DNA from 2 places in the Kitasatospora sp. NPDC089913 genome. Region 2 is predicted to be linked to the other one. Evidence: riboswitches for the same ligand, from Rfam matches in the RefSeq annotation. Region 2 holds a riboswitch; the other holds the start of a gene.

Region 1 (14,294 bases), on a different contig from region 2:
CGGCCGTGGCCCCGGCACCGTCGCATGTGGGCACGGGCCTGCCGGGCGGGTGGCGCGCGGGTGTGCGGCAGCGTCCCCGTCCGGGCAGGCACCCCGCACCGGACGAACGTGCCGCCTTCTTCGCCGCGGGTGCGGAGCACGGCCGCCGGGGCACCGGTCGGCGGCCGTGCTCCGCACACGATCGCCGGGCCGACACCAAGATGGAACCTGTCCGGGCCCGTGGGAGGGCCCGTCACCCCCACTGACGGCGGCTCCGCACCCGCGAGCCGTCCCGCTCCGAGGAAACCTGACCGCCATGACCACCACCGCCCAGTCCGCCTCCGCGACCGCCCTCGCGGTGGGCATCCACCGCGACCACCGGCGGCGCCTGCTGCTGCGCCTGCACGACGGGCAGCGCGCCGTCAGTCTCCCGCTGAGCCACCACGACATCGCCCGGATCCCCGAGCCGGAGCCCACCGGTCCGCAGCCGTCCAGCATCGTCCGCTGGCTCTCGCCGCCGCTGGCCGTACGGATCCGGACCGTCCCCGGCGGCCGAGGCGTCCTCTTCACCGGCCTCGCCGCACCGGCCCCCGGCCGCTCGCACCGGCCCGCGGGTGACTCCTGACGCTCTTCCGGCACGACCGACCCGGTGGCCCGGCCCGCGCGTCCGGCCGTCCTTCCCGTGCCCTGCCCCGGTCGTCCGGGTCGGGGCGACGGCGGCGCTCCGGAGGGGGCGCGCCGCCGTGCGACGCGTGGGAGGGGCTCCGCCGGGCAGCGGTCTCAGCGCCGCGGGCCGCCGTTGGGCGGAGCGGCGTACGTACCCAACCCGAGCGACCGTTCCAGCTCGTCGATGCGGTCGCGGCAAACGGCATGGCGTTGCGCCGCCGCCGCTGCCTCCCGGCCCTGCTCCCGGGCGAACAGCACTCGGCGCCCCACCGTCCGGACCGCGAGCGCGGGCAAGGAGAGCGGCCGGATCAGGCCGGTGATGAGCGAGAGGCATTCGGCCTGCGGTCGTTCACTCAGTTCGAACACGGCTGCCGCAGCCTGCTCGCTCGGAGCGGAACCGGCACCTGGTCCAGGACCGGGCGCAGGAGCACGACCCGCCAGGAGGTAGCGATTGCGCAGAACGGTGAAAGCCACCTTCGTGGTGACGGCAGCTCCGGTGCAGTGGACCGCGACGGCAAGGACGATGAGCCACATCCGCGTGCACGCCTCCTCGGTGAGCCGGCCTCGGGCACCGCCCGTCTGCCCGGTCGTCCCCGGATCGAAACAGGCGTGCGACGCCGGCCGTAAGCACCGCCGCGGCGGGCCCGTGACGCGGCGCGCCCGGGGCCGGGCGGCGCTCGCCGTTCGACGGCGGCCCGGTTCACGGGGCGCCCGGGTCCGCAGGACCGTCCGGTTCGTCCCCCACGCCGTCCAGGTCGCCGTAGCGGGCGCGCCACTCCTGGGCCCGGGCGTTGTGCCAGTCGACGCCCTGCTGGGCCTGGTCCTCCGACAGGCCGCTGAGGGCGGCGACCACGCCGAGCGGCACCGGCTCGTCGTAGTCGGCCAGCGTGCGGCAGACCTTGGCCGCGTACTGCTCCTCGGGGACGAACGGACGGCTGCGGTAGACCTCGACCAGCGCGGCCAGGTGCCCGGCCGAGCACGCCGTCACCACCCGCCTGCCGTCGAGCTCCGGATCGGAGACGTGGACGGCCGAGGAGTCGGGGACGATCGCGCTGAGCAGGTCCTCGGCGAGGACCGCCAGGCCGCAGTGGTCGCAGATGTCGTACGCGGACGCGTCGGCCGCGCCTGCGCCGACGTCCGCCGGGGGTTCGTTGTGCTCCACGTCCGGCGCCTACCCGGGGAGCCCGCGGACAACCACCGGGCGCGGGGCGCGGAGCGGCGCGGCACCGGAGGCAGCGGCAACACGGACACGGGCAGGGCGAGGCACGACGGCACCCCAGTCCGTACGGGACCAGGGGCGGTGTCGCGGCGGCCGTACCGGGGCTCAGCCGGGGGTGATGCGGCCGCGCCGGCCTCCTTCCGCCCGTCCCCGTTCCTCGACGAAGTCCTTGAACCGCCGCAGGTCGCCCTTGACCCTCCGGTCGACCCTGCCCATGGCGGAATTGGCCTTCTCGGCCAGGCCCTCGGGCTGGAACTCCATGGCCAGGCTGACCCTGGTGTGCACGTCGTCGATGCTCCTGAAGGTGACCACGCCCTTCTGGTCGACGTCGCCGTCGACGGTCCGCCAGGCGATCCGCTCGTCCGGGAGCTGGTCGACGATCTCGGTGTCGAACTCGCGGCTGACGCCCCCGACGCTGGTCCGCCAGTGGTTGTAGGCGGCGTGCAGCGGCACGTCGACGTCGACCGATTCCTTCACCGTGCTCATCCGGTGCCTCCCTGCTGGTTGTGGTGCCGGTGGTGCTGCGGATCGGGGCCGGACACGTCCGGCCCCGGCCGCGCGCCTGCCCCGACGTCCCGCCGGTAACCCTCGGGACCCCGGCGGGTCCAGCGGTCTGCCCCGGCCACGGGCACGCCAAACCTCCGCAGTCGGGAAACGCCCCAGTGGGTGACACCCGGTGGCCGCCCGGCCCGGCCCGGGATTGCATGGGAGAGCCCCAACCCCTGCTCAGGGAGGCAGTCGTGTACGAGATGTGGGCCGAGACCGATGCGGCGGTGGAGCCGTCCGGTCTGATGTGGCACGTGGTGTCGAAGGACGACGCGTCGACGGCGCTCTGCGGGCAGTTGCTGGAGCTGTCCCGCCGGGTCGTGCCGAACGGTGTGGAGACGCCGATAGGGGCGCCGGACCGCTACTGCGATCCGTGCCTGGTGTCGGTGCGCGAGACCATGGCGGCCGCCGACCACTGAGCGTCGGCCACTGAGCGCCGGCCACGGAACACCGACGGCGGAGCACCGACGGCGGAACACCTACCGCTCGCCGTCGGCCGCTCGGCCTCGTGCGCCCGACATCGGGCGCGACGGCCCCGGCCGGGGGGGCCGTGCGGACAGGTCCGGCCCGCCCGCGCCTCCCGTCACGGGTTTGTCCGCGCGCCGGGCGGCCAGCCGCCCGGCATGGACACCCGGCCGCTGGCCGACGCGCTGAACGGCGTGCCGTTCGGCCCCTATGGGTCCGCCTCCTCGAGGTGGTAGAGGGAGCGGTGCACCAGGTACTCCCTGGCCTGCCGGCGCTCGCCCTCCGTGAGGAGGTAGACGGACGGGCCGCCGCCGCCCGTCGCGCTCAGCATGTCCTCGACCAGGTCCGCGAGCGGCGGGACCGGCCCGGCCTCGGCGCGGAGGGCGGCCAGGAAGGGGCGTTCCGGGGACTGCCGGAAGGCCAGCAGTCCTGGGTCCCACTCCCAGTCGGGATGCGCGCCGGGAAGGCGCCGGTCGTGCAGTTCGTAACAGAGGTGGAGGGCCAGTTGGTGGTCCTGGCCCCAGGGGTCGCCGCCGGCGGCCGGTGCCGGCCGGGCGGTCCCGTCCGGCGGACCGGCGGAGACCAGTTCCAGCACCGCCACGGAGAGCGGTCCGCGGGCCGCCGGCGGCAGTCGCCTCGTCGCCGTCCTCATCGCCGGTCCGCCCCGGCGGCGGAGGAGCCGGGAGCTCCCGGTCGGTCACCGCTCCCGGCCGACCGCCGCAGCAGCAGCCCGGCGCCGCCGAGGGCCAGCAGCCAGCCGCCGATCAGGGCCCACAGTACGGGCGCCGCGTCGGTGGCGAGGCCGGCGGCCAGCAGCACCAGCGGCAGAAGTCCCAGGGTCGGCAGCGCCCGTGGACGCGCTCCGCTGGTGGCCGCCCACACCCGCCCGCGTACCGCGAGCGCCCGGGACCGCGTCCCGGCCACGATCCGTCCTTGCCGCCTCATCCCCGCCGACCTCCCTCTCCGCCTACGCGGTCCGGTCCCCCGCCCTGCGGCTTCCCCGAAAGGCGCCCGGCGAACGTCGGACCGCCGTTTCGCCGTGGCATCGCCACGACCTGCACACAAGCACGCACGGCACGGCAGCCGCCACGCGGGGCGTCGGCAGGCGATTAGGCGAGCGGGCAGGCGGAGGGCCGGGCAAGCAGTAGGGAGCAGGCGGCCAGGAACGGCACGGGCGGGTCGGGCACGACACGTGCAGGTCGGGCACCGGCGGGGCAGGTCCGACCGGTGCCCCCGAGCGGGACGTTCGACCGTCGCGGCGCGGTCAGGGCGCGGTCACGGCGGCAGGCTCTCGCGGAGGGTGAACGCGTCGATGGCGCCGGTGAGTTCGAGGACGCGGCGGACGATCGGCCGAAGCCGGGCCAGCTCGATCCGGGTCTTCCGCTCCCGTGCCCCGACCGCGGCGTCGAGGAGCGCGGACAGGCCGGTGGAGTCGCAGAACGCGAGGTCGCCGCAGTCGACCAGGAGCACGGTGCCGGGGGTGGCCGGAGCGCGGTCGAGTGCCTCGCGCAGCACCGCCACCGTGTCGAGGTCGAGCTCTCCGTGCAGCGAGAGCACGGTGCCGAGGGCCGACGGCCGGGTGCGGACGGTGAGTCCGACCGACTGGTCCGGGGCGGCCGTGACGGCCCCGGGGGGCGGGCGGGGCGGGCGGCGGGTCATGACGGATGCTCCTGTTCGTTCGCGGCGGCCGGTCGGGCGCGTTCGCAGCCGGGCCCGGCCCGTGCGGCGGGTCCGTGGATCGGTGCGGGGTCCAGGCGCTTCGGTACCGGGCGGCGCGCACCGTCGGCGGCCGTGGTCATCGAACCGCCGGTCGCGGCGAGCGCCGGGGAACGCCGGAGCGGACGCTGCGGACGCTGCGGACGCTGCGGACGCTGCGCACGGCGCGGCCGACGGCACACGTGGCGGGCGCCGAAGGTCAGGCTGCCGACAGGTGCCTGCGGAGACGGTCGGAGCCGCTCCGGAACGCGGTCGGGAACCTCCGCTGCCACCGCGCTCTCCTCTCTCGTACCGACGGCCCCCCGCAGCGCGGGTATCCGCTGCGGGGGGCCGGAAACACGAGGAAGCACCGGAATTCCCGGTCGGAGGGTCTGCTCCGTTCCGTCCGTCGGATACCGGGTCGGCGCCCTCCGGACTCCCGGGGTGCGGCCGCCCCGCCCGGAGTCGGCCGCCCGGAGTCGGCCGCCCGGACCAGCCTCGTGGAGTCAGCCTCGACCCTGCTCCGAAGAGGACCCGGGACCGTCCGGGTCGTCGCTCCAACCCGCCGCGTCCCGGTCGTCCAGCTGTTCGCGCAGGTGGGCGAGGGTGGCGGAGAGCAGCCTGGACACGTGCATCTGGGAGACCCCGATCCGCGCGGCGATCTCGGACTGGGTCCGGTCCTCCCAGAACCGCATTTCGAGCACCGTCTGCTCGCGCCGCGGCAGCTGCCGGAGGAGCGGCCGGACGGCGGTGCGGAAGTCGGCGAGCTCGATCCCCGGATCGCACGAGCCGAGCCGGTCCAGCAGCGCGCTGCCCGACTCGTCGGTGTCCTGCTCACGCGGGGCGTCGAGGGAGTTGGGCCGGTAGACCCGGCCCGCGATCAGACCCTCGACCACCTCGTCGACGTCGAGGTCGAGCGCCTCCGCGATCTCCTCCGGGTGCGGCAGCCGGCCGAGCTCCTGCTCCAGCCGGTCCGAGCCACGGGCCACGGCGAGGTAGCACTCCTGCATCCGGCGCGGCACCCGGACCGGCCAGGAGGTGTCCCGGAAGAAGCGCTTGATCTCGCCGGCGATGGTGGGGATGGCGTAGGTGACGAACTCGACGCCGCGCCCCGGGTCGTAACCGTCGACGGCCTTGATCAGGCCGACGGTGCCGACCTGGAGGATGTCGTCCATGTCCTCGGGGCGGTGACGGAAGCGGCCGGCGATGAACCGCACCAGCGGCATGTTCAGCTCGATGATGGTGCCGCGCACGTAGCTGTACGCGTGGGTCTCGCGGGCCAGGCCGGCGAGGCGGTCGAAGAGCGCGTCGCTCAGCTCGCGGGCCTCGGTCTTGCCCATGGCCCGCAGCTGCGCCTCGCTCGGGCGCGGGGGCAGGTCGGGCGGCGGGTCGGCCGGGTGCCAGGGCGACGGGATGTCGGTCGGCGGGACAGCGGTGGCGTCCTGGGGGACGCCGTCGGCGGCGGCGGGCAGGGCATCGGGGGTAACGGGCGGCGGGTCGGTCCGACGGCCGACGTCCGACATCGTTGTGGACACGGCGGTTCTCCTGGGCAGCGGGAACGCCTCGGACCGCGAGAGGGTAGGGCGTGATCGCCCGCGCACTGCGGCCCCTCTTCCCGAAGACCTCTGCCCGGCTTCTTCAAGCGACGGTCCAGGTGGCGCCCTGTGCGGGCGCGGGAACGGCGTGCGGTGCTGTGCGACCGCTCCGGTGGTTCTGGTACCCGACATGGAGCGGTTCATTCTGATTTGTCGGCTTGAATGTTCTCCGGTCCTCGATGTTTCCCGGCCCCGTTCCACCGGGGTCTGTTGCAGGCTCGGGTCCGCACACCGTGCGTCACCGGGCGTCGGGCGTCACCGGCAGTAGGCCGGACGGCACGCCACGCGTCACCGGACGTCGGGCGTACCCGCTCGTCCCGCCCCGGCCGGGCGGCGGTCCGCCCGCAGGTCGCCCTCGATCTCCGCCAGGATGCGGCGTTCCCGGCTCGACAGGCCCGGTCCGTCCATCACGGCCACCTCCGCACCACGGTGCTCACCCCCCGGACACCGGGCGGGTGCCCGGGCCGCGGCACGGCAATCCGGCCGGCGACCCCGAGTACCCGGGTCCCGCGCCGCACCGGCCCGGGGGCGGGTCAGCACCCGTCGAGCAGCAGGCGCGCGGCCACCTCCGCGCCGTCGGTGCGGACGGCGGCGGCCACGGCGGCGGCCCGCCCCCGGGTCCGCGGCGCCAGGACGGTCCGCAGCGCGGCGGCGACCGACTCCGCGGTCGGAACGGCCGTGTCGTGCACCGCCCCGATGCCCAGTTCGGCGACCCGGGCGGCCCAGTACGGCTGGTCGACGATCTGCGGCACCACCAGCTGCGGCGCACCCGCCAGGGCGGCCGCCGTGGTGGTGCCCGCGCCGCCGTGGTGCACGACGGCCGCGACTCGGGCGAACAGCGCCCGGTGGTTCACCTCGCCGGTCACGAAACGGTCGTCCGGAGCGCCGTCCCCACCCGCCGACAGTTCCGCCCAGCCCCGGCCGACGACCACCCGGCGGCCGGCGGCGACGGCCTGCTCGACGGCCAGCCGGGCGACGTCCTCCGCCCCGCGCATCGGCATGCTGCCGAAGCCCACGTACACCGGCGGCTCGCCCGCGTCCAGGAAGGCGGTCAGACCGGCGGGCAGCGGGCGCGGGTCCGGCAGCAGCCAGGCGCCGGTCTGCACCACGTCGAGGTCGGCCGGCAGCCACGGGCCCAAGGTCGGGTCGGTGGCCAGCCAGGGCCGCCCGGTCAGGACGTGGTCACGGACGTTCTCCACCACCGGCAGGCCGACCGCCGTCCGGTGCGCGTTGACCGCCCCGCCGAACAGCGCGTTCATGCTCTCGACGTCCAGCTCCCACAGCTCCGTGCTGTCCGCCCCCGCGGGCGGCGCAGGCCGGCCCGGGTACTGGAACGGCGGGTGGTGCGGCGACGGCAGGACGGTGGGCTGCAGGCCCGCGTAGACGAACCGGGCGCCCGCCGTCTCCGCCGCCGCCCGGGCACCGGCCGCGCTCGGGAACAGCCCGGTCGCGACGACCGCGCCGCCCGCCGCCGCCTGCCCGAGCACCGCCTCGTAGGACGCCGCCGTCAGCCGGGCCACCCGGGTGGGGAAGTCCACCGGCGCCGCCGGGGCCGCACCGGTCACCAGCGCCCGCACCGGGTCGCCCACCGGCACCACGGGGACGCCGAGCGCGGCCGACCGGGCCGCGAACTCCTCGTCCGAGGGCGCGCAGAGCCTTGCGTCCGCGCCCAGTTCGCGCAGTCGCACCGCGAGCCCCAGCATCGGCTCGACGTCCCCCCGCGACCCGTACGTCGACAGCACCACACGCATCCCGCCCCCTCCCGCCACACCTGTTCCGGTTTCGACGGTGATTCTCCGACGTCCCCGGGGCCTTGCGGCAAGCCCCCGGGTGCGCGGTAGCTTGGCAGCGGCAGTGATCATCAATCAGCTCCCGCGCCCCTCGTTGCAACCGCACCGCGCCGCACCGTGCCGCGCCGTGCCGCACCGCGTCACGTCGCCCCGCGTCGCCGTGCGTCCGTGGGGATCCGGCCGGGGCAGAACGGGGGCCCGGTGGGGCGGAACGGGGGCCCGGTGGGACGGAACCGGATCCTGTTGCTGGACGCGGCGCCCGGGGACCTGCTCCGCGTGGAGCTGGAGCGGCTGCTCGGCCACGGCCTGGAGGTCACCCTGAACCTGCGGCGGGTCGCGGACCCGGCCCGCGCCCGCTACGACTGGGACGGACGGGTGGCCTTCACCGACTTCGACCCCTTCGACGAGGCCGCCCTGATCGCCGCGACCCTGCGCGACGGCGGGCACCGGGCCGTCAAGTCCCGGGCCGGGGTGCCGATGCGCGCCGGGTTCCTCGCCGCCACGGCCGCCGGCACGACCGAGGCGCTGAGGGTGATCGGCCGGGCCGGAGCGGGCACCGACCACGTCGACCTCGGCGCGGCCGCCCGCCTCGGGGTCGCCGTGACCCACACGCCCGGGTCCAACGCCGACGCGGTCGCCGAGTTCGCCCTGGCCCAGCTGCTCGCCCTGAGCCGGGACCTCGTGCAGCACAACGCGGCTTCGCACCGGGGCGACTGGCGCACTCCGGCGTCACCGTCGCGGGCCCTGTCCGAACTGACCCTCGGCATCCTCGGCCTCGGCCGGACCGACCGCGCACTGGCCGGCCGGGCCCGCGCCCTGGGCCTGACCGTCCTCGGCCTCGGCCGCGGCCCGGCGGCCGAGGAGGACGGCGTCCGGCGGGCGGGCTCCCTCACCGAACTGCTGACGACCAGCGACGTGCTGTCCGTCCACCTGCCGCTCACGGCACGCACCCGGGGACTGATCGGCCGCCGCGAACTGGCGTCGGTGCGGCCGGGCGCGGTCCTGCTGAACACCGCCCGGGGCGGGATCGTCGACGAAGCGGCCCTGGCCGACGCCCTGCGCGATCCCGGGCACCCGCTCGCGGCGGCGGCCGTCGACACCTTCGAGCACGAGCACGCCGCTTTCGCCTCACCGCTCTTCGGGCTCCCGAACGCCCTGCTGACGCCGCACGTCGCGGGGATGACCCGCGGTGCCATGGCCGAGGCCGCCGTCCGCTGCGCCGACCACGTGGCGGCGCTGCTGGCCGGTCGGCCGGAGGGCGTGCCGGTGGCGACGGGCTGACGAGCTGACCGGCTGACCGGCTGACGGGTCGTCGGTTCCGACCCTGCCGTTCGGCAGGGGTGGAGCCGCCGGGCGAGCTCGGTAGATGTGCCGATCGGTACATGTGCGGGTGGGGGTGCCGCGACCAGGATTGGGGGCATCGAGAGGGCGGCCGACGGGGCCGCCGGGGAGGGAGACCCACCATGTTCCGCATTCGTACCCACAACCGTGCCGCCGTCCGGACCGCACGTGCCGCTCGGGCTGCTCGGACCGCACGGGTTGCCGCTGCCGCCGGGCTGGCCCTCGCCGCCCTCTCGGGCGTCGCGCCGGCCTCCGCCGACACCCTGTCCACGGACGGCGTGTCCACGGTTTCCCTGTCCGGCGAGTCCGGGCCCGCCGGCCGGGGCGACCGGCCCGAGCGGACGGCGAGCGTCAGCGGCAGCGCCCGGATCTCGTACGCCTTCTCCCCGGACGACGAGATCCGGTTCACCGTCGACGCCCGCGCGAAGCCCTACTCCCGCCCCCTCCCGGGGACGAACTCGCCGAACGGGCTGCCCACCGATGCCGTGGGCACGGTCCGCTACTCCCACCGCGTGGCCGCCACCGGCGAGGTCCACAGCGCCGAGGCCGAGGTCGACTGCCTGAGCACCGGCGGCCCGGTCGCCACCCTGACCGCCGTCATCGGCTCGGACACCGAGAACCGCAAGGAGCGGATCGGTCTCAGCGTCTACCAGGGCAGCGGCCGCGACGGCGCCCGCCTCGGATTCTCCTGGGGCGTGGCCAATCTCGACCTGGACGCCGACCAGAAGCCCTACCAACCGGTGGTCGGCACCTGCATGGCTCCGGCGCCGTTCGCCCCGGTGCTGCAGGGCGGTTTCACCGTCCACCACGTGGAGTTGGAGGCCCCGAGGACGCCCGGCCGGTAGGGCGCGGTCCGGGCCGGACCGCGCCCTGGGGAGAGCGGGGCCGGGGTCAGGGCGCGGTGATGCCCGGCTGGGCACCGGCGCCGAAGGACCAGCCCTCGACCTCGCCCGGGGCCGGGTTGTAGGAGCCGGCGCCGAGGCTGCTGTAGGACCACGGGCCGCCGTGCGGGGCGTGCCAGTACGACCAGTAGGCGGTGCCGGTGGGGTTGGTGCAGGTCGTCGGCAGGGCGTTGATCTTGCAGACGAAACCCGGGAAGCGCGGGTGGAAGGAGTAGGAGAAGCCGGCGCCGGTGATCGCGGCGAGGCCGCTCGCCGGGTCGCCCGGGGCGCAGCCGGTCTCGATGCCACCACCGAGGGCGGTGAAGTCGACGACGACGGTGACGCCGGAGGTGCCGGAACAGGCTGCGGCCTGCGCCTGCGGGGCGGTCGCGGTGGAGACGCCGAGCAGGCCGGCGGTGAGGGCCGCAGCGGTGGCGAAGGCGCCGAGGGTACGGCGGGCCGGGTGGACGGAGGTGGTCATGGGCGTGCTCCTGGGGTGTGGCGGGCGGCAGTGCGGGTCACGGGCGGGCGGGCGACCGTCAGGGGCGCACGGCCGGGGCCGGGCAGGCCAGGGTCGGGGCGGACGGGCGGGCGCCGTGGGCGCTGAGGCCGGCCAGGCCCTGGCCGGAGAGGCCGAGGACGGCCTGAGCGGTGGCCCGGGCGGCGTTGGCGGGGTTGAAGCCGCTGGCGTCGTAGGCGACGGCGCCGCGCACGGAGGGGTCGGCCGAGCAGCCCTGCTGGAGCTTCACCAGGCTGCTCCAGCCCTTGAGGCCGCTGATGAACCGTCCGCCGGGGAGCAGGGCGGAGGTGGCCAGGCCGGTGCTGTTGGCGTTGGAGGTGGTGGCACCGGCCGCGGCGAAACCGCCGTCGGTGTTCTGGTGGGCCGTCAGCCAGTCCAGGCCCGCCTTGGCCTTGGCGCTGCGGCCGGTGGCGGCGAGCGCCTGGGCCGCGAGCGCGGTGGCGTCGGCGTCGGCGGTGCAGGTGGCCTGCCCGAAGGAGACCGGGAAGCCGCCGTCGGCGCACTGGGCGGCGGCCAGGAAGTCGACGGCCGGGGCCGGTACCCCACCGGGGGTGCGCTGGAGGGCGATCAGGGCGAGGGACTGGCCGAAGGCGTTGCTGTAGTCGCCCCACTGGGAGCGGTCGGAGAAGCGGCCGCTCGGCGTCAGCAGGGAGCGCAGCCGGGCGGGCAGGTCGACGCCGCCGAAGGCCGACGGGGTGGCGCCGCGCACCTCGACGACCAGCAGGAGCTTGGCGGTGGCACCGGCGTAGGCCTCGGTGGTGCCGTCGCCGAGGTAGCCGCTCAGGATGTCGGGGCGGGCGAGCCAGGCGGTGGCGCGGGCGGCGGCCTGGTCGGCGCTGCCCGCGGCGGCGAAGGCGAGCACGGCGTCGATGGTGAGGCCCTGATCGGGGTAGGCGGTGCCGTCGAAGACCGACTCGAAGTGGTCGCCGTTGACCAGCTGGCGCGCGAGCCAGCCGGCCGCGGCGGCGTCAGGACGGTAGGTGGTGGCGTTGTCGCCGGAGGCCGGGGCCGCAGCGGTGACGGCCGGCGCGGTGACGGCCGGGACGGGCGCGGCAGCCTGGGCGGCGGTGGCGGCGGGGAGGGTGGCGGTCAGGGCCAGCGCGGATATCGCGAGCAGGCGGAGCGGGCGGCGGCGGAGCGCGGAGTCGGACATGCGAGGCCTTTCCGGGCCTGGGCGCACGGGCGACCGCCGGCGACCGCGCGGGACGGACCGCCCGACGGCTCCGGGAGCCCCTGGCCGCAGACCACGACGGGAGGAGGGGACACGCCTCCGCCGACGGGTACTCGGGCTCGCCACCGACTGCCGTCGGCGGCCTACCGTTGCGGGTCAGCGCCGGAATTCGACCGGACTTCCCCCGACGGCGGAGTCAGAACATGACGGCTCATGATGTCGGCTCGGCCGAGAGAGGGTCAAGGCCGGTTCGAGGTCGGATCGCCGTCGCCGGGTCTCGGCTGACAGGACCTCAGCGGCCCGGGCCGCCGGGACCGGCGGGCGGTGGTCCGTCACCTGGACCGCACAGGCGGGTCGTCGGTACCAGCACTTCGGCGACGAGCCTGCTGCGGCGGGAGCGGCGGTCCGGTCACGGCAAGGACCCGCCCGGCTGCCGCAGGGATGCGGCGGCCGGGCGGGAGACCGGGGCGGACGGGGGCCGGGCTTCGGGGTCGAGAGCCCTTGGGTCCCCGGGGCAGCCGCCTTCGGTCAGCAGGTGCCGGCCGCGCGCTCGCGCACGACGAGGTCGGTACGGCCCGCCGTGGCGTCCAGCCAGACCACCCGGGTCCCCCGGTCGGCCACCGGGGAGTACTGGCCGCCCCGGTTGCAGGACATCCGCTCCGGGGTGCCGCCGGTGAGCGGGAGCTGCCAGAGCTTGGGCAGGTCCGTGTTCCTGGTGCCGCCCGTCACCGGGCGAGCGGCTTCGGCGAAGGTGACGGCCCGGTCGGAGGCGGTGAGGCCGGAGATCCGGCGCGGCTCGGTGCCGGTGCCGAGCCTCGGGCCCGCGGGCAGGAGGTCGCTCACCCCGGAGCCGTCCAGCGCGCCGGAGCGGATCGTGCTGCCCTTCGTCCGGTCGAAGGGGGTCTCGACCCACAGCAGCCGGCCACCGGCCAGTCGGGTGCTGCCGACCTCGGTCCCGGCGGCGGCGTTCGCGTCGTCCACCACGTACTGGGCGACGACCTTGCCGGCGGCGAGCGAGTAGACCGTCGGCGCGCTCACCGTCCGCTCACCGACCTGCCAGCTCTCGGTCCAGGCGAGCAGGCCGTCCCGGAAGGCGAGGGCGGAGGCCCGGTGGCCCTCCGGCAGCGCGATCGGCACCGCCGGGGCGCCGGCGCGGGAGAGCACCGGCCCGCCGCGGCCGGTGGCGTAGTCCGTCATCAGGAAGGCGACGTCCCCACCGGAGACCCGGACATCGCCGAAGTACTGGTTCGCGCCGCGCTGGACGCTGCGCGCCGGGCCACCGTCGAGCGGCCGGGCCAGCACCTCCATGCCCCAACCACCGTCGGCCCCCGGCCCCATCGCCACCCACGCGGCCGTCGTACCGTCGGTCGCGGGCCAGCCGTGCGAGCGGCCGTCCTCCGCGCTGAGCCGGGCGGGCTCGGCGGAGCCGGCGACGGCGCCCGTGTACACGGCCATGCTGCCCTTGGCGCCCTCGCCCGCGGTGGCCGCCACCCAGCGGCCGGCCGCGACGTCCGGCGCCACGCTCTCGGTGGAGAGTTCGCGCAGCAGCGGCCGGCTGTCCACGCCGATCCGGCGCTGCCAGCCGGCCTTGATCCCGTGGGCGTCGAAGGCGGCGGCCACGGTGCGGAGCCGGGCACGGTCGAGGCCGAGCGCGCGGCCCGCGGCGAGCACCGCGTTGCGGGCGTCGACGAAGTCGTCCAGCGGGGTGAGGTACTCGGCCAGCGCGCGGTAGACCAGACGGTCGGCGAGGAGCGGGTCGAGGGTGCGCCGGATGTCCCACAACGCGCCGGAGAAGATGGTGGAGTTGAGGTGCACGCCGCCGTTGTCGACCCCGGCGGGGGCTCCGACGTAGTCGGCGACGGTGGTGCGGCGGTCGTCCAGCCGGCGGTCGGCGCAGGCCTCGGGGGTGCCGGTGCGGCAGAGGTCCTCACCGAGCAGCGCGGCCCTGGGGTCGGTCATCGGCATGCCTCGGCCGGTCACCTCGATGGCGTTGCCGAAGTAGTCGGCGACGGCCTCGTCGAGGGCACCGGACTGGCCGAGTCCGACCAGCTCCGCGGTGTGCTTCACGACGCCGTGCGTCATCTCGTGGCCGGCCACGTCGCGCGCGGCGGAGAACGGGAGGTACTTGCCGCTGCCGCCTCCGTAGACCATCTTCCGGCCGTCCCAGTAGGCGTTGTCCAGGGGCTCGCCGAAGCTGGTGACGTTGACGACGGAGGTGATCGGTCCGCCCTTGCCGTCGATCCCGTCGCGGCCCAGTCGGTCGCGGTAGAAGTCGTACACGGCGGCGGCGTTGAGGTGGGCGTCGGTGGCGCCGCTGGTACCGGTGACGGCCGGGAAGTCGGTGGTCGGCGAGGCGGCGGGGTGGGCGTCGGCGGGCAGGGTGCTGAAGTCCAGCTCGTCGCGACCGGCCGCGTCGTAGGTGGTGA
Region 2 (14,294 bases):
GCCCTCCTTGGCCGCCGCCTCGCTGTCCAGCTCCATCTCGCCGGTGCGCTGGATCCAGGACCAGCCGGAGCCCATCTTGTGCCAGTCGACGGTGCCGCCCTCGCCGGAGGCGCCGAGCACGCGCAGCGCGTTCTCCTCGCCGACCTTCCACTTGGCGGACTTCACGAACTGGAACACCCCGACCGACCAGCCCTGGTTCCAGGCCCGCAGGGCCATGCCGAACGCGGCGGTGGACTTGCCCTTGCCGGGCCCGGTGTGCACGGCGGTGATCGGCTGGGTACGGCGCTGGCGGGTCGTCAGGCCGTCGTCGGGAACGCTCTCGGGGACACCCTTGGGCATGTCGGCTCAGGCCGCCTTTCGCGAAGCAGGAGAAGCAGAGGAAGCAGAGGAACCAGAAGCGGAGGAAGCAGAGGCGGAGCCGCTCGGACGGTTCCCGCCGCGGCTGTCGCGGACCAGTGAGGCGACGCCGTCGGCGCGCAGCTCGTCCAGGGTCACGGCGGTGGCGCGGAGCCGGTCGGCCAGGGTGCGGGCCAGGCCGAGCCGGACCGGGCCGGACTCGCAGTCCAGCACCACGCTCGCCACGCCCTGCCCGGCCAGCAGCCCGGCCGCCCGGTGCGACCGCGCGACGGCGTCCCGCGCGCCGGTGGCCCGGCCGTCGGTCACCACGACCAGCAGCGGGCGGCGGTCCGGGTCGCGCAGCCGCTCGACCCGCAGCACCTCGTGCGCCCGCAGCAGTCCGGCCGCCAGCGGGGTACGGCCGCCGGTGGGCAGCGACTCCAGCCGGGCCGCGCCGACCTCCACCGAGGAGGTCGGCGGCAGCACCAGCTCGGCGTCCGAGCCCCGGAAGGTGATCATGCCGATCTTGTCCCGGCGCTGGTAGGCGTCCATCAGCAGCGACAGCACCGCGCCCTTGACCGCGGTCATCCGCTGCCGGGCCGCCATCGAGCCGGAGGCGTCCACCACGAACAGCACCAGGTTGGACTCCCGCCCCTGGCGCACCTGCTCGCGGAAGTCGTCCTTGTGCAGGACCAGGGCCCGGGAGGACCGGCCGCGCGCCAGCTGGTGCGGGGCGGCGGCGCGCAGGGTGGCGCTCAGGTGCAGCCGGGCGAGCCGGCCGCGCGGGCGGCGGGCCCTGATGGTGTGACCGCTGTCGGTCTCGGCGGGGGAGCGGCGGCCCTGGGCGCCGCGCCCGGTGCCGTCCACGGCGAACAGCCGGGTCCGGTACGGGTCGCCGGCCGCGACCGGTGCCGTCTCCCGGGCGGGGGACGGCGGCTGGAGCGGGACCGGCTGCGGGGCCGGGGCGTCGTCCTGGGCCGGGGCGTCCGGCGCCTCGGCCGTCGGGCCGTCGGGGCCGTCCTGGCCGGACGGCTCGGGTGCGCCGCCGCCACCGCCGCCGTCGGGGCCGCCGTCCTGCGGGCCGTCACCCTCGGGGCCGTCGCCCTCGGGACCGCCCTCCGGGTCCGGGTCCTCCTCGGGCTCCTGCGGCGGCTGCGGCTCCTCGGGCTCCGGCTCGGCGTGCTCCTCCAGCACCCGGTCCAACTGCTCCTCGTCCAGCCCGGGGGCGTCGAAGGGGTTGCGCCGCCGCCGGTGCGGCAGCGCCAGCCGGGCGGCCTTGCGGACGTCCTCCGCCAGTACCTCGGTCCGGCCCGCCCAGGCGGCCAGCGCGACGGCGGTCCGGGCCATCACGATGTCCGCGCGCAGTCCGTCCACCTCGAACGCCGCGCAGACGGCGGTGATCTGCCGCAGGGCGGCGTCGGTCAGCTCCACCTGCGGCAGCAGCTCGCGGGCGGCGGTGATCCGGTCGGCGAGCGCCCGCTCGTCCGCGGCGAAGCGGCCGGCGAAGGCGGCCGGGTCGGCGTCGTAGGCGAGCCGGCGGCGGACCACCTCGGCGCGCTCCACCGGCTCCCGGGTGGCGGCGATCTCCACCGTCAGGCCGAACCGGTCGAGCAGCTGCGGCCGCAGCTCGCCCTCCTCCGGGTTCATCGTGCCGACCAGCAGGAAGCGCGCCGCGTGCCGCACCGACACGCCCTCGCGCTCCACGTAGGAGCGGCCCATCGCGGCGGCGTCCAGCAGCAGGTCCACCACGTGGTCCTGGAGCAGGTTGACCTCGTCGATGTAGAGCACGCCGCGGTGCGCCCGGGCCAGCAGCCCCGGCTCGTACGCCTTGACGCCCTCGGACAGCGCGCGCTCGAGGTCCAGCGAGCCGACGATCCGGTCCTCGGAGACGCCGACCGGCAGCTCGACCAGCTCGGCCGGGCGCTCCGAGGACGTGCCTCCGCCGTGCGCGCCGTCCGGGCACTGCGGGTCCGGGCCGGCCGGGTCGCAGGCGAAGCGGCAGCCGTCGACGGTCGCGATGGAGGGCAGCAGCCCGGCCAGCGCGCGCACCATGGTCGACTTGGCGGTGCCCTTCTCGCCGCGCACCAGCACCCCGCCGACCGCCGGGGAGACGGCGTTCAGCAGCAGGCCGAGCCGCAGGTCGGCCATGCCGACGATCGCGGTGAACGGGTATCGGACGTCACTCATGCATGCTCCCCAGGGGCTCCGGGCGGAAGGAACGGCAGCGATCCGGCCGCCGGCACCCCGCCCTCGATCAGCTTCCACAGCGCGTCGGTGTCGGCGTGTTCCTCGATCAGTTCGCCCAGCCGGTCGAGCCGGGCCTCCCGCGCGTCGGTGAAGGAGGTGTCCGGCGCGGGGACGAACGCCCGGCCGGCCGCCGTCGCGACCTCGCGCAGCAGCGCGCGCCGGAAGCCGTCGTTCTCCAGCGCGCCGTGCCAGGTGGTGCCCAGGACGGAACCCACCCGGCAGCCGTCGAGGAACGGCTCGCCGCCCTCGACCGCGACGATGCCGTGGTGGATCTCGTAGCCCTCGACCCGCTCCCCGAACGCCTCGCCGACGGGCCGGCCGAGCACCTTCTCCACGCCGAAGCGCACGGACGTCGGCAGCAGCCCGAGGCCCTCCACCGGGCCCGCCTTCGACTCGACCTCGTCGACGATCGAGCCGGCCAGCATCTGGTAGCCGCCGCAGACGCCCAGCACCGGCAGCCCGGCCGCCGCCCGGGCCCTCAGCACCGGTTCGAAGCCGCGCTCGCGCAGCCAGCCGAGGTCGGCGACGGTGGCCCGGGTGCCGGGCAGCACCACCAGGTCGGCGTCGGCCAGCTCCTCCGGCCTGGTGGCCCAGCGGACCAGCACACCGGGTTCCTGGGCGAGCGCGTCCAGGTCGGTGAAGTTGGACAGCCGGGGGAAGCGCAGCACCGCCACCCGCAGCACGTCGGCGCCCAGCGGGCCGCGCGCGGCGGTCCGGTCGACGACGGTGGACAGGTCGAGCGAGTCCTCCGCGTCCAGCCAGAGGTCCGGCAGCATCGGCAGGGTGCCGAGCACCGGACGCCCGGTCAGCTCCCGCAGCATCTCCAGCCCGGGGGCCAGCAGCCGTGCGTCGCCGCGGAACTTGTTGACGAACCAGCCGGCCACGTGCCGCTGGTCCTCCGCCGACAGCAGCGCCAGCGTCCCGTACATGGCCGCGAACACGCCGCCGCGGTCGATGTCCCCGACCACGACGACCGGCAGGCCGGCCGCGGTGGCCAGGCCCATGTTGGCGATGTCCCGGTCCCGCAGGTTGATCTCGGTGGGCGAGCCGGCGCCCTCGCAGACCACCACGTCGAAGCGGCGGCGCAGGTCGGCCAGGCACTCCAGGGCGCGTTCCAGCAGCAGCGGCTTGCGTTCGCGGTAGTCCAGCGCGCCGACCTCGGCGACCGGGCGGCCCAGCAGCACCACCTGGCTGCGGCCGTTCGCGCCGGGCTTGAGCAGCACCGGGTTCATCGCCGCCTCCGGCTCGACCCGGGCGGCCTGCGCCTGCATCACCTGGGCGCGGCCGATCTCGGCTCCGTCGGCGGTGACGAAGGAGTTCAGCGACATGTTCTGCGCCTTGAACGGCGCGACCGAGACCCCCTGCCGCGCCAGCCAGCGGCAGATGCCCGCCGTGACCACGCTCTTGCCGGCGTCCGAGGTCGTCCCGGCGACCAGCAGTGCCTTGCTCATGCCCGGTACCTCCGCTTCCTGATCAGCGCCGCCCGCAGCAGCAGGTGCCCGGCGACGGTCGTACCCAGGGCCAGCGCGCCCACCCGCCGGGAGAGCACGCAGGCCCGCTCGATGTCGTCCACCCCGACCGGGCGCAGCCCCTCGCCGAGCACCGGCCGGTGCTCCGTGCGATCGCCGTACCGGAGCGTCCCGCCGAGGCGGACGCCGACCGCGCCGGCGAAGGCCGACTCGGCCTGGCCGGCGTTGGGGCTGGGGTGCGCGGAGCCGTCCCGCCGCCAGATCCGCCAGGCGGTGCGCGGTTCGGGGGCGGCGGCCACCGTCAGCAGCGCGGTCAGCCGGGCGCCCGGCCAGCCGGCCACGTCGTCCAGCCGGGCCGAGGCCCAGCCGAACCGGGCGTAGCGCGGCGAGCGGTGACCGACCATCGCGTCCAGGGTGTTCACGGCGCGGAACGCCAGCAGCCCCGGGGTACCGGCCAGGCCGCCCCAGACCAGGGCGTTCACCACGGCGTCGGCGGTGTTCTCGGCCACCGACTCGACCACCGCGCGGGCGATCTGCTGCTCGTCCAGGGCGCTCGGGTCGCGTCCGCACAGGTGCGGCAGCCGTTCCCGGGCCGCCGTCAGGTCACCGGCCGTCAGCGCGCGGCCGACGGTGCGGGCCTCCCGGGTCAGCGAGGTGCCGCCGAGCACCGTCCAGGTCGCGGCGGCGGCGAGCGCGGCCCGGCCGAGCGGCCGTCGGGCCAGCAGCCGGTCGGCGGCCACCGCGCCGGCCGCGACGGCGCCCACGCACAGCGCGGTGTAGGCGGTGCCGGCCGCGCGGTCGTCGCGCCACAGCAGCCGCTCCAGCCGACCGGCCGCGCCGCCGAAGCCGGCCACCGGGTGGCCGCGGCGCGGATCGCCGAACCGGGCGTCGGCCAGGTACCCGGCGACGGCGCCCGCGCCGAACGCGGCGGCCCGGGTCAGCGGGCGCAAGGGAGGGCGGGTGGCGCGGTCGGCGGAGTGCTCGGGGGGAGGTCCCGGCCCGGCGGGGCAGCCTGCATCGCGTGCGTGTCCTCACTCAGGGTCCGCGCCCTGGATCGACGTACCGGGGGCGAGAGTCTCCTGGCTCCCGGGTCGGACGCGCTCCCGGGCCTTCCGGCGGCCGCTGACGGCCCTCCGTGGCTGAACTCCGGTCGTGCTCCCCGGTGACAGTGGCGGGACCGCGCCGGACTCGCACCGGCTTCCTCTGCTTGCCTCCGTAATGGCTGAAGGATCCCATCACGGGCCCGAAGGGGGAGTCAACCGAGGTCGCGGAGGGGTTGGTCACACGCCGGGGCCCTCCCGGCGGCCGCCCCCGTGCCCGCCCCGGCACCCGCTCGGCACCCGTCCGCCACCCGCCCCGGCGGCCCGCCGTGCCCCGTCGCTACCTCCGAGGCCGCCCGCCGCCGGACCGCGCCCCGCTGTGCGATCCTCCACCCCCGCCGGGCGGCGCGCCCGCCCCGCTTCGTGCGTTCGTCGGCTGGGGCACCACCCGGCGCCGCGCCTACCGTCGGGACCCATGCGACCCCAGCGCTCCCACCTCTTCGCACGTCCGGCCCGGTCCGCCCCGCCCGCCCCGCCGCCCCCGGTGCCGTTCTCGCCCGCCGCCGTCCGCGCCCACCGCGCCGCCCTCGGCCTGACGCCCGAGCAGGTCGCCGAGGGGATGGCCGCGCACGGCGTCCGGCTGCTCCCGGCCCACGTCCTCGGCTGGGAGAACGGCGGTCCGCCCCCCGGCGAGGAGGAGTTCCTCGCCCTGGCCCGGGCGCTGTGGTGCCCGCCCGAGCAGCTGATGGGTGTCCGCCCGGCGAGCCTGCGGGACTTCCGGCTCGCCCGCGAACTGAGCCAGGACGGCGCGGCCCGCCGGATCGGCGTCCCGGCCGGGGAGTACCGGCGGGCCGAGGTCACCGGCCAGTGGGACGGCGACGCCGAGCCGACGGCCGCGCTCGCGCACGTGCTGGGCCTGACCCTGCGGGAGCTGGTCGCGGCCACCGGCCGCCGGGAGGAGCTGGACCGGCGGCTGCGGCGCTGCGTGGACGGCCGCTGGCAGGCGCAGGTCGGCGCGATCGTCCGGATCGTGCCGGTGGACCGGGCGGACCTCGAGGCCGTCCTGCCCGTGCTCCAGGACGAGCGGCAGGTGCCCGCGCACTGGGGGTCCGGCGGCTGGGGGCCCGCCGAGGGGGCGGCCGCGCCGTCCGCGGCCGGGGGCCCGCCGGTCGAGCACTTCTGGGAGCTGCTGGCCCGACGGGAGCCCGCGATCCCCGTGTGATCCGGCGTTCGTTCTGGCACTCTCGTTCTGACGATCCCGGTGCGGCCCTCCCCGCGCGGCAACCCGTACGGCCGTGTCCTGCTGGCCCGGCCGGGTCGCGGCCAGTGGACTGGGCTGTGACGTGGGTCCGGACACCGGTCGGCCCAGAACCGAGCAGCGGGGAGCGAGTATGCGTTGGGGAATCGCGGCCACCGTGGCGGCCGCCGCGGTCGGCACCGGGGCGGCCGTCCTGGTGATCGGCCGCCGGGCCTCGGAGCGGATGGTCCGCCCGGCCGGGGCCGCCCGGGAGCGGACCGGCCCGGTCGTGGTCCAGAGCCTGGGGGCCGGGCGGATCACCTTCACCCGGAGCGCGGAGAGCGAGCGCCCCGGGCGCTGGGCCGTCGAGTGGGGGGAGGACGGGCACGCCGTCGTCGAGGAGGTCCTGCACCGCGACGAACGGGGCGTCACCCGCCGCCTGGTCCGCGCCGACCGTGGCACCCTCGCCCCCGGTACCGAGGTCCGCTTCACCCCGCGGGTGTACCTCGGCGACCCGGCCTCGGCCCTCGGCCTGACCTTCGGCGAGACCGCCGTCGAGGGGGAGCTGGGCGCGCTGCCCGCCTGGTGGCTGGACGGCAAGCGCGGCACCTGGGTGATCCTGGTGCACGGCCCGGACGCCGACCGCGCCCAGGTGCTGCCCGTCCTGCCCGTGCTGCGGCGGCTCGGCCTGCCCGCGCTGGCGGTCAGCTACCGGGGCGACGCGGGCGCGCCGGCCTCCCCCGACGGCCTGGGCCACTTCGGCGAGACGGAGTGGCGGGACGTCGAGGCGGCGATCCGGCTGGCCCTGGACGGCGGCGCGGGCCGGGTGGTGCTGTACGGCTGGTCGCTGGGCGCCACGATGGCCCTGCAGGCCGCCGCCCGCTCGGACTTCGCCTCCTCGGTCAGCAGCCTGGTCCTGGACTCCCCGGTGCTGGACTGGCCGGCCACGGCCCGCCGGGGCGCGGCCAGGGCCGGGTACCGGGGCGCGGCCGCCGAACTCGGCGCGCTGGCCGCCGAGGGCCGGACCGGCGTGGATCTGGCCGACTTCGCCCGTCTCGCGGAGGGCACCGACCTGCGGGTGCCCACCCTGGTGCTGCACGGCCCCGACGATCCGGTGGCGCCGTTCCGGGCCGCCGAGCGGCTGGCCGCGAGCCGTCCGTCCCTGGTGAACCTCCAGGCCTTTCCCGGCGGCGACCACGCCGCGCTGTGGAACACCGACCCGGACCGCTACTCCGAGACCCTGCGCCGCTGGCTCACGCCCTTCTGCTGAGCCGCCGCCCCCGTCGCCCCCGCCGCCCCGGCTCCGACCCCGCCGGGTGCTCCCCGCCGCGTCGCGCGGGGCCGGGGAGCCGGGGGGAGCGGGTGAGCGGCCGGCGGACGGAGGGCGGCGCGCGGGCCGCCCGGGACCCCCTCCGGACCACCGGCCCCTCCGGGCCGCCCCACCTGGCATGGACCCGCCACAAAGATCAAGCCAGTCGGTTTGGGCTCTGTTGCCCGATCTTGTCGATCCCCCCGCGCCCCCGCCCCGCCCCGCGCGGACAACCGGATGTGACAGAAGGCCGGTACAAGGGGAAGACTGCTCGACGTGACGTCTCGGAATCCGCGCGACCGTGATGCCCCGCTCCCGCCGACCAACGGTTCCGGCGCGACGGTGACCCGTCTCCCCGGAACGGCCCACCGCCCCGCCGGCGCGAGGCCGGGGAGCCAGGGCGTACCCCGCCGACGAGGCCCCGCCCCCGCCCCCGGCCGAGGCCGGGTCCCCGTCCCGGAGGGCTTCCCCGCACCCGCCGAGCTGGCCCCGCTGGCCCGCCGGATGCTGGTCGACGCCGTCCGGATCGCCCGCTGGGCCGGCGACCTCGAGGAGGTCGACAAGCGCGGCGAACTGCTCCCCGAGGACGCCCGCGCCGCCGGCCGCGCCCTCGCCATGACGGTGGGCGCCGCCGCCAAGGCCTGGGGCCAGGCCCTGCTGGTCGGCCTGGTCGAGCCCCGCGACGGCGGCGCCGTCCCCGGCTGGCGCCTGCACGCCTGGGAGCACGACGACGAGGCGGTGATCCGCGGCTGGTCGACCCTGTTCGACGCCTGGACCCTGCTCGCCCCGGTGCCGCCCGCCGCCCTGCGCGGCGTGTTCGCGGTCCTCGCCGGGCAGGCCGTCGACCAGGCGCCCCAGCTGCTCTCCTTCCTGCACCTGGTGGACGGCCCGGTCGCCGACGTCGAGCTGCTGGAACTGCTCCGGCGCGGCCTGGACGAGCGGCGGGTCGGCGGCGGCGAGGGCGCCTTCGGCCTCTCGCCCGTCCCGCACGCGGCCTCCGCCGTCTCCGCCGTCCGCGGCACCTGCCGCGAGCCGCAGATCGACACCCCGGCCTCGCCGGCCGACGTCGCCGCCGTCCTGGACTGGATGCTGGACGGCCTGGCCGCCGTCGGCGCGCTGGTCCGCGAGGACAACGCGGCCGAGCTCTCGCCGCTCGGGCACTGGGCGGTGCGGGCCAAGCTGGAGGAGATCTGCACCGTCGCGCAGACCGCCGCCGGCCACATCGAGCAGAGCGCGATGGAACTGCTGAGCGCCTGCGCCGACTACTCGCCGGGCCCGGCCCGCGCCGAGTACCGGGCCTGGCTGGCCGCCCGCCCCGCCGACCGGGCGGTGGCCGAGCTGCTGGAGGCCGCGCAGGGCGAGGACGCCCTGGTGCGCGGCCTGGCCTTCGAGGCGCTGAGGGTGGCCGGATCCACCGCCGAGCAGGCCGTCCGGGCCGCCGTCGACGAGCCGGTGCTGCGCCCGTACGCGCTGCTGTGGCTGGCCGAGCGCTCGGACGAGGGGGTCTCGCCGGCCGACGTGCTGGGCGCGGAGGACGCCGCCTGGCTCTGGGTGGACACCGCCGCGGCCGTGCTGGACCACGGGGAAACGGAACTTCTGGTGGGCCATGTCGAGGGCGCCTCGGCCGGTGATCCGGTGCGGCTGTTCGCCCGGGCCCGGCAGTCCGGGCACCCCCGGGCGGCCTCGGTGCTGACGGCCGTCTCCGGCGTCCACCCGGACCCGGCGGTGGCCCGGGCGGCCCGCCGCTCGGCGTTCAGCGTGCACCGCGGCGGTGCCTGAGCGAGCGGTTCGCGCGGACGGCGCCAGGACATGCGGAAGGGCCCGGCTCCCCGAGGGGAGCCGGGCCCTTCCGCATGTCCTGCGGCGGTCGTCAGCCGATCCGCGACTCCGCGCGGCGGGCCCGCACGTCGCCGACCTTCTGGCCGACCTTGCGGCGGATCACCAGCAGCGGCGCCATCGCGGCGAGCGCGATCTGCGCGAACGCGCCGATGTGCAGCAGGTTGTCGCCGCCCGGCAGACCGGTCGCCCAGGCCGCCAGGCAGCCGATCGAGACCACGATCCAGCACAGCGTGGCGGTGGCCAGCAGCCCCTGCGGCTTCGGGTACTCGATCCGGCTGACCATGAGGTACGCGACGGCGAAGATCGCCAGCAGACCGGGCAGGAACGGCGGGTCGAGCAGCACGATGGCGATCACCGTCATCGCGCCCATCGGGCAGGGCATGCCCTGGAACACCCCCGGCCGCATCTTCACGGTGGAGAAGCGGGCGAGCCGCAGTACCACCGCGAGCAGCACGGTCAGCGCGATCAGCGCCGACAGCCGGCTGTTGGAGCCGGGCGAGACCATGCCCCAGACCGCGACGAAGTAGGCCGGCGCGATGCCGAAGCTGATCAGGTCGGCCAGGTTGTCGAGTTCGGCGCCCAGCGCGGAGGAGCGCAGCTTGCGCGCCACCAGGCCGTCGAACAGGTCGCACATCGAGCCGATCAGCAGCAGCGTCACCGCGGTGGCGGCGCTGTGCTTGTCCGGCGCGGCGTCCGGGTTGGTGATGTGCGGGACGAGCACCCCGGTGGTGATCGAGTAGATCGCCAGGAAGCCGCAGACGGCGTTCCCCAGGGTGAGGAAGTCGGCGGTGGACAGGTGCTGCGGCGAGCGCGGCGCGCGCAGCTCGCGGTCGCGGGCCCAGCGGCGACGGCGCAGGGCCGTCTCCTCGTCGTCCAGGCCGACGATCGTCTCAGGATCAGTCACGGTCAAGGCGCGTCACCCCGGCGGTGGTCTTCTGGCCGACCTCGACGCCGACCTCGACGCCGGCCGGCAGGTAGGTGTCGACCCGGGACCCGAAGCGGATCAGACCGATCCGCTCGCCCTGCTCGACCTTGGTACCGGCGTCGACGTACGGCACGATGCGGCGCGCCACGGCGCCCGCGATCTGGACCATCTCGATGTCGCCGAGCTCGGTGTCGAAGTGCCAGACGACCCGCTCGTTCTGGTCGCTGTCCTTGTTGAACGCGGGCACGAAGCCACCGGGCACGTGCTCGACGGAGGTCACCGTGCCGGGCAGGGGCGCCCGGTTGACGTGGACGTTGAGCGGGCTCATGAAGATCGCCACGCGGGTCCGGCCGTCCGGCCACGAGTCGATGCTCTGGACCACGCCGTCGGCGGGGGAGATCACTCTGCCCGTGCCGATCTCACGCTCGGGGTCGCGGAAGAACCACAGCATGCCGGCGCCGAGCGCACAGGCGGGTACCGCGGCCAGGGCCCACTTGCCACTGCGCCGGGTGAGCGCGGTGGTCACGGCGGCCGTGGCGAGGGTGGGGACGAACCAGGGGGTGGCTCCGCGCGCGATGGTCACGCGGGGTCGCCGGCCGGCCGTCGTGGCGGCGAGGGCATCGCGGTCCGTGACGGAGGAGTGAGGGGACGGGCTGATGGGCATCGAAGACCTTTGTCGCGGGGGATCATGGCCGCTGGACGGGGGCCACCGCGGGATCGGGTAATAGAGGGACGTCTGCTGTCCCGGTGGATGCTATCGGGAGCACACGGTGGGTGGGCAACCCGCCTGCTCGTTCATGTGACCTGCGGGAGGCGCCGACGCGCCCCCTTGTATACGACCGTAGCTCGCCCCGCTCCGGTTCCCAAGGGACCGGGCGAAGCTGGTGACTCATGTCTCAACGCTGCCCGGCCGGTCCTCCCGGACTGCCCGTCGGGGGCGCGGGACGGTGTGCCGGAGCGGCCGCAGGGCGTGTGACAGCAGCTGTACGCCCTGCGGCCGCTCCGGAGCGGCCGTGTCGGCCCCGGGGCGGACCAGGCCTCCGGGGCGGGACACGGCGCGGTGCCGGGACGGGCCCGCACGCCCGTCGTCCGGCGGTCTCGCGGGCCGGCCGCGAGCCCCGCAGCGGGGTGGTCAGCCCGCGATGCGGTACTCCTCCAGCAGTCGGCGCCCGATGATCATCTTCTGGATCTCCGCAGTACCTTCACCGATCAGCAGCATCGGGGCCTCCCGGTAGAGCCGCTCGATCTCGTACTCCTTGGAGAAGCCGTAACCGCCGTGGATGCGGAAGGCGTCCTCGACGACCTCCTTGCAGTACTCGGAGGCGAGGTACTTCGCCATGCCCGCCTCGAGGTCGTTGCGCTCGCCGCTGTCCTTCTTGCGGGCGGCCATGACCATCATCTGGTGCGCGGCCTCGACCTTGGTGGCCATCTCGGCGAGCTTGAACTGGATCGCCTGGTGCTCGGCGATCTTCTTGCCGAAGGTGGAGCGCTGCTGGGCGTAGGAGATGCCCAGTTCGAAGGCGCGGCGGGCGACGCCGCAGCCGCGCGCGGCCACGTTGACGCGGCCGACCTCGACGCCGTCCATCATCTGGTAGAAGCCGCGGCCGGGGACGCCGCCGAGGATCCGGTCGGCCGGGATCCGGACGTCCTGGAGCACCAGCTCGGTGGTGTCGACGCCCTTGTAGCCCATCTTCTCGATCTTCCCGGGCACGGTGAGGCCGGGGACGGTCGGGTTGGCGCCGAAGCCCGGCGTCTTCTCGACCAGGAAGGTGGTCATGTTCTTGTACGGCGTGGAGCCGCCCTCGTCGGTCCTGCAGAGCACCGCGACCAGGCTGGAGGTGCCGCCGTTGGTCAGCCACATCTTCTGGCCGTTGAGGACGTAGAAGTCTCCCCCAGCCTCCGGCTGGGAGGTGCCCCCACGTACCTTCACACCCTTGGTGCTGATCGCGGCGACGTCGGAGCCGAGGCCCGGCTCGGACATCGAGAAGGCGCCGCGGATCTCGCCGGCCGCCATCCGGGGCAGGAAGTGCTCCTTCTGCTCCTGGGTGCCGTGCGCGTTGATCATGTGGGCGACGATGAAGTGGGTGTTGACGATGCCGGAGACGGACATCCAGCCGCGGGCGATCTCCTCGACCACCAGCGCGTAGGTCAGCAGCGACTCGCCGAGGCCGCCGTACTCCTCGGGGATGGTCAGGCCGAAGAGCCCGAGCTCCTTCATGCCCTCGACGATCGCCGTCGGGTACTCGTCCTTGTGCTCCAGCTCGGTCGCGACCGGGATGATCTCCTTGTCGACGAACTCGCGCACGGTGGCGAGGATGTCCCGCTGGATCTCGGTGAGGCCGTCGGTCTGTGCGAGGCGTCCCATCGTGCGGCTCCTGTCATGCCTGGAAAAACGAGGGTGGGGGAGTGGACGGGGGCCCCGCGGGCGTGGCTCCGCGGAGCCCCCGTGAACCGGTGCGGGGCACGGCCGATGACGGCGGCCGGGCCCGTCCGGGGTCCTGGGGGTTGGGCTTCGAGAGGGCTCAGGCGAGCGGCGTCGGCCGGGCGGGCTGCTCGCCGCCGCGCGCCTCGATGTACGTCGCGGTCGGCACCATCACCTTGCGGCGGAAGACGCAGACGACCGTGCCGTCCTGCTTGTAGCCCTTGGTCTCGACGTACACGATGCCGCGGTCGTCCTTGGACTTGGACGGCCACTTGTCGAGCACGGTGGTCTCGCCGTAGATCGTGTCGCCGTGGAAGGTCGGCGCGACGTGCCGCAGCGACTCGATCTCCAGGTTGGCGATCGCCTTGCCGGAGACGTCCGGGACGGACATGCCCAGCAGCAGCGAGTAGATGTAGTTGCCCACCACCACGTTCTTGCCGAAGTCGGTGGTCCGCTCCGCGTAGTTGGTGTCCATGTGGAGCGGGTGGTGGTTCATGGTGAGCAGACAGAAGAGGTGGTCGTCGTACTCGGTGACCGTCTTGCCGGGCCAGTGCCGGTAGACGGCGCCGACCTCGAACTCTTCGTAGGTGCGTCCGAACTGCATGATCGACGGCTCCTGACCGGTCTCAGGCCTGCGGGGGCTCGAACGTGGAGGTGCGCTTCATACCGGCCGCGCGGCCCTTGCCGGAGACGACCAGCGCCATCTTGCGGCTGGCCTCGTCGATCATCTCGTCGCCGAGCATCGCCGAGCCCTTGAAGCCGCCGGCCTCGGAGGTGCACCAGTCGTAGGCGTCGAGGATCAGCTCGGCGTGGTCGTAGTCCTCCTGGGAGGGCGAGAAGATCTCGTTGGCGGCGCCGATCTGGTCCGGGTGCAGCACCCACTTGCCGTCGAAGCCCAGCGCGGCGGCGCGGCCGGCCACCTCGCGGTAGCCCTCCTGGTTGCGGATCTGGAGGTAGGGGCCGTCGATCGCCTGGAGGTCGTTGGCGCGGGCGGCCATCAGGATGCGCATCAGGATGTAGTGGTAGGCGTCGGCCGAGTAGCCGGGCGGCTGCTCGCCGACCACCAGCGACTTCATGTTGATCGAGGCCATGAAGTCGGCCGGGCCGAAGATGATGGTCTCCAGCCGGGGCGAGGCCTGGGCGATGGTGTCGACGTTGATGAGGCCCTTGGCGTTCTCGATCTGCGCCTCGATGCCGATCCGGCCGACCTCGAAGCCCATGGTCTTCTCGATCTGGGTGAGCAGCAGGTCGAGCGCCTTCACCTGCTCGGCGTCCTGGACCTTCGGCAGCATGATGCAGTCGAGGTTCGTGCCGGCGCCCTCGACCACGGTGATCACGTCGCGGTAGGTCCAGTGGGTGGTCCAGTCGTTGACCCGCACGACCCGGGTCTTGCCGGTCCAGTCGCCGTTGTTCAGGGCGTCGACGACGGTGTGGCGGGCGCTCTCCTTGACCAGGGGGGCGCAGGCGTCC

The links. A riboswitch is a leader RNA that binds a small molecule or an ion and turns the genes downstream of it on or off. The one in region 2 is predicted to bind cobalamin.
Region 1: it holds a riboswitch for cobalamin, as region 2 does, so the genes downstream of both, ACIPYS_RS29460 (peptidase) here and ACIPYS_RS13485 (cobalamin biosynthesis protein) in region 2, are expected to answer to the same signal.

What each region holds. Positions count from the first base shown of each region.
Region 1 covers NZ_JBIVGI010000023.1:141,951-156,244, forward strand. The annotation lists gene ACIPYS_RS29395 (hypothetical protein) at 296-604, shown strand; gene ACIPYS_RS29400 (hypothetical protein) at 760-1,179, opposite strand; gene ACIPYS_RS29405 (hypothetical protein) at 1,346-1,807, opposite strand; gene ACIPYS_RS29410 (SRPBCC family protein) at 1,970-2,350, opposite strand; gene ACIPYS_RS29415 (hypothetical protein) at 2,605-2,829, shown strand; gene ACIPYS_RS29420 (hypothetical protein) at 3,084-3,527, opposite strand; gene ACIPYS_RS29425 (hypothetical protein) at 3,524-3,799, opposite strand; gene ACIPYS_RS29430 (STAS domain-containing protein) at 4,151-4,534, opposite strand; gene ACIPYS_RS29435 (RNA polymerase sigma factor SigF) at 5,077-6,105, opposite strand; gene ACIPYS_RS29440 (glycosyltransferase) at 6,699-7,916, opposite strand; gene ACIPYS_RS29445 (NAD(P)-dependent oxidoreductase) at 8,178-9,236, shown strand; gene ACIPYS_RS29450 (hypothetical protein) at 9,419-10,141, shown strand; gene ACIPYS_RS29455 (hypothetical protein) at 10,188-10,658, opposite strand; gene ACIPYS_RS29460 (peptidase) at 10,717-11,850, opposite strand; cobalamin riboswitch at 11,955-12,094, opposite strand; gene ACIPYS_RS29465 (M4 family metallopeptidase) at 12,397-14,294, opposite strand, start outside.
Region 2 covers NZ_JBIVGI010000007.1:72,209-86,502, reverse strand. The annotation lists gene cobO (cob(I)yrinic acid a,c-diamide adenosyltransferase) at 1-339, opposite strand, end outside; gene ACIPYS_RS13495 (putative cobaltochelatase) at 346-2,523, opposite strand; gene ACIPYS_RS13490 (cobyric acid synthase) at 2,520-4,034, opposite strand; gene ACIPYS_RS13485 (cobalamin biosynthesis protein) at 4,031-5,002, opposite strand; cobalamin riboswitch at 5,105-5,304, opposite strand; gene ACIPYS_RS13480 (helix-turn-helix domain-containing protein) at 5,568-6,314, shown strand; gene ACIPYS_RS13475 (S9 family peptidase) at 6,484-7,599, shown strand; gene ACIPYS_RS13470 (hypothetical protein) at 7,915-9,417, shown strand; gene ACIPYS_RS13465 (CDP-alcohol phosphatidyltransferase family protein) at 9,509-10,387, opposite strand; gene ACIPYS_RS13460 (phosphatidylserine decarboxylase) at 10,374-11,066, opposite strand; gene ACIPYS_RS13455 (acyl-CoA dehydrogenase family protein) at 11,535-12,767, opposite strand; gene ACIPYS_RS13450 (MaoC family dehydratase) at 12,925-13,428, opposite strand; gene ACIPYS_RS13445 (CoA ester lyase) at 13,451-14,294, opposite strand, start outside.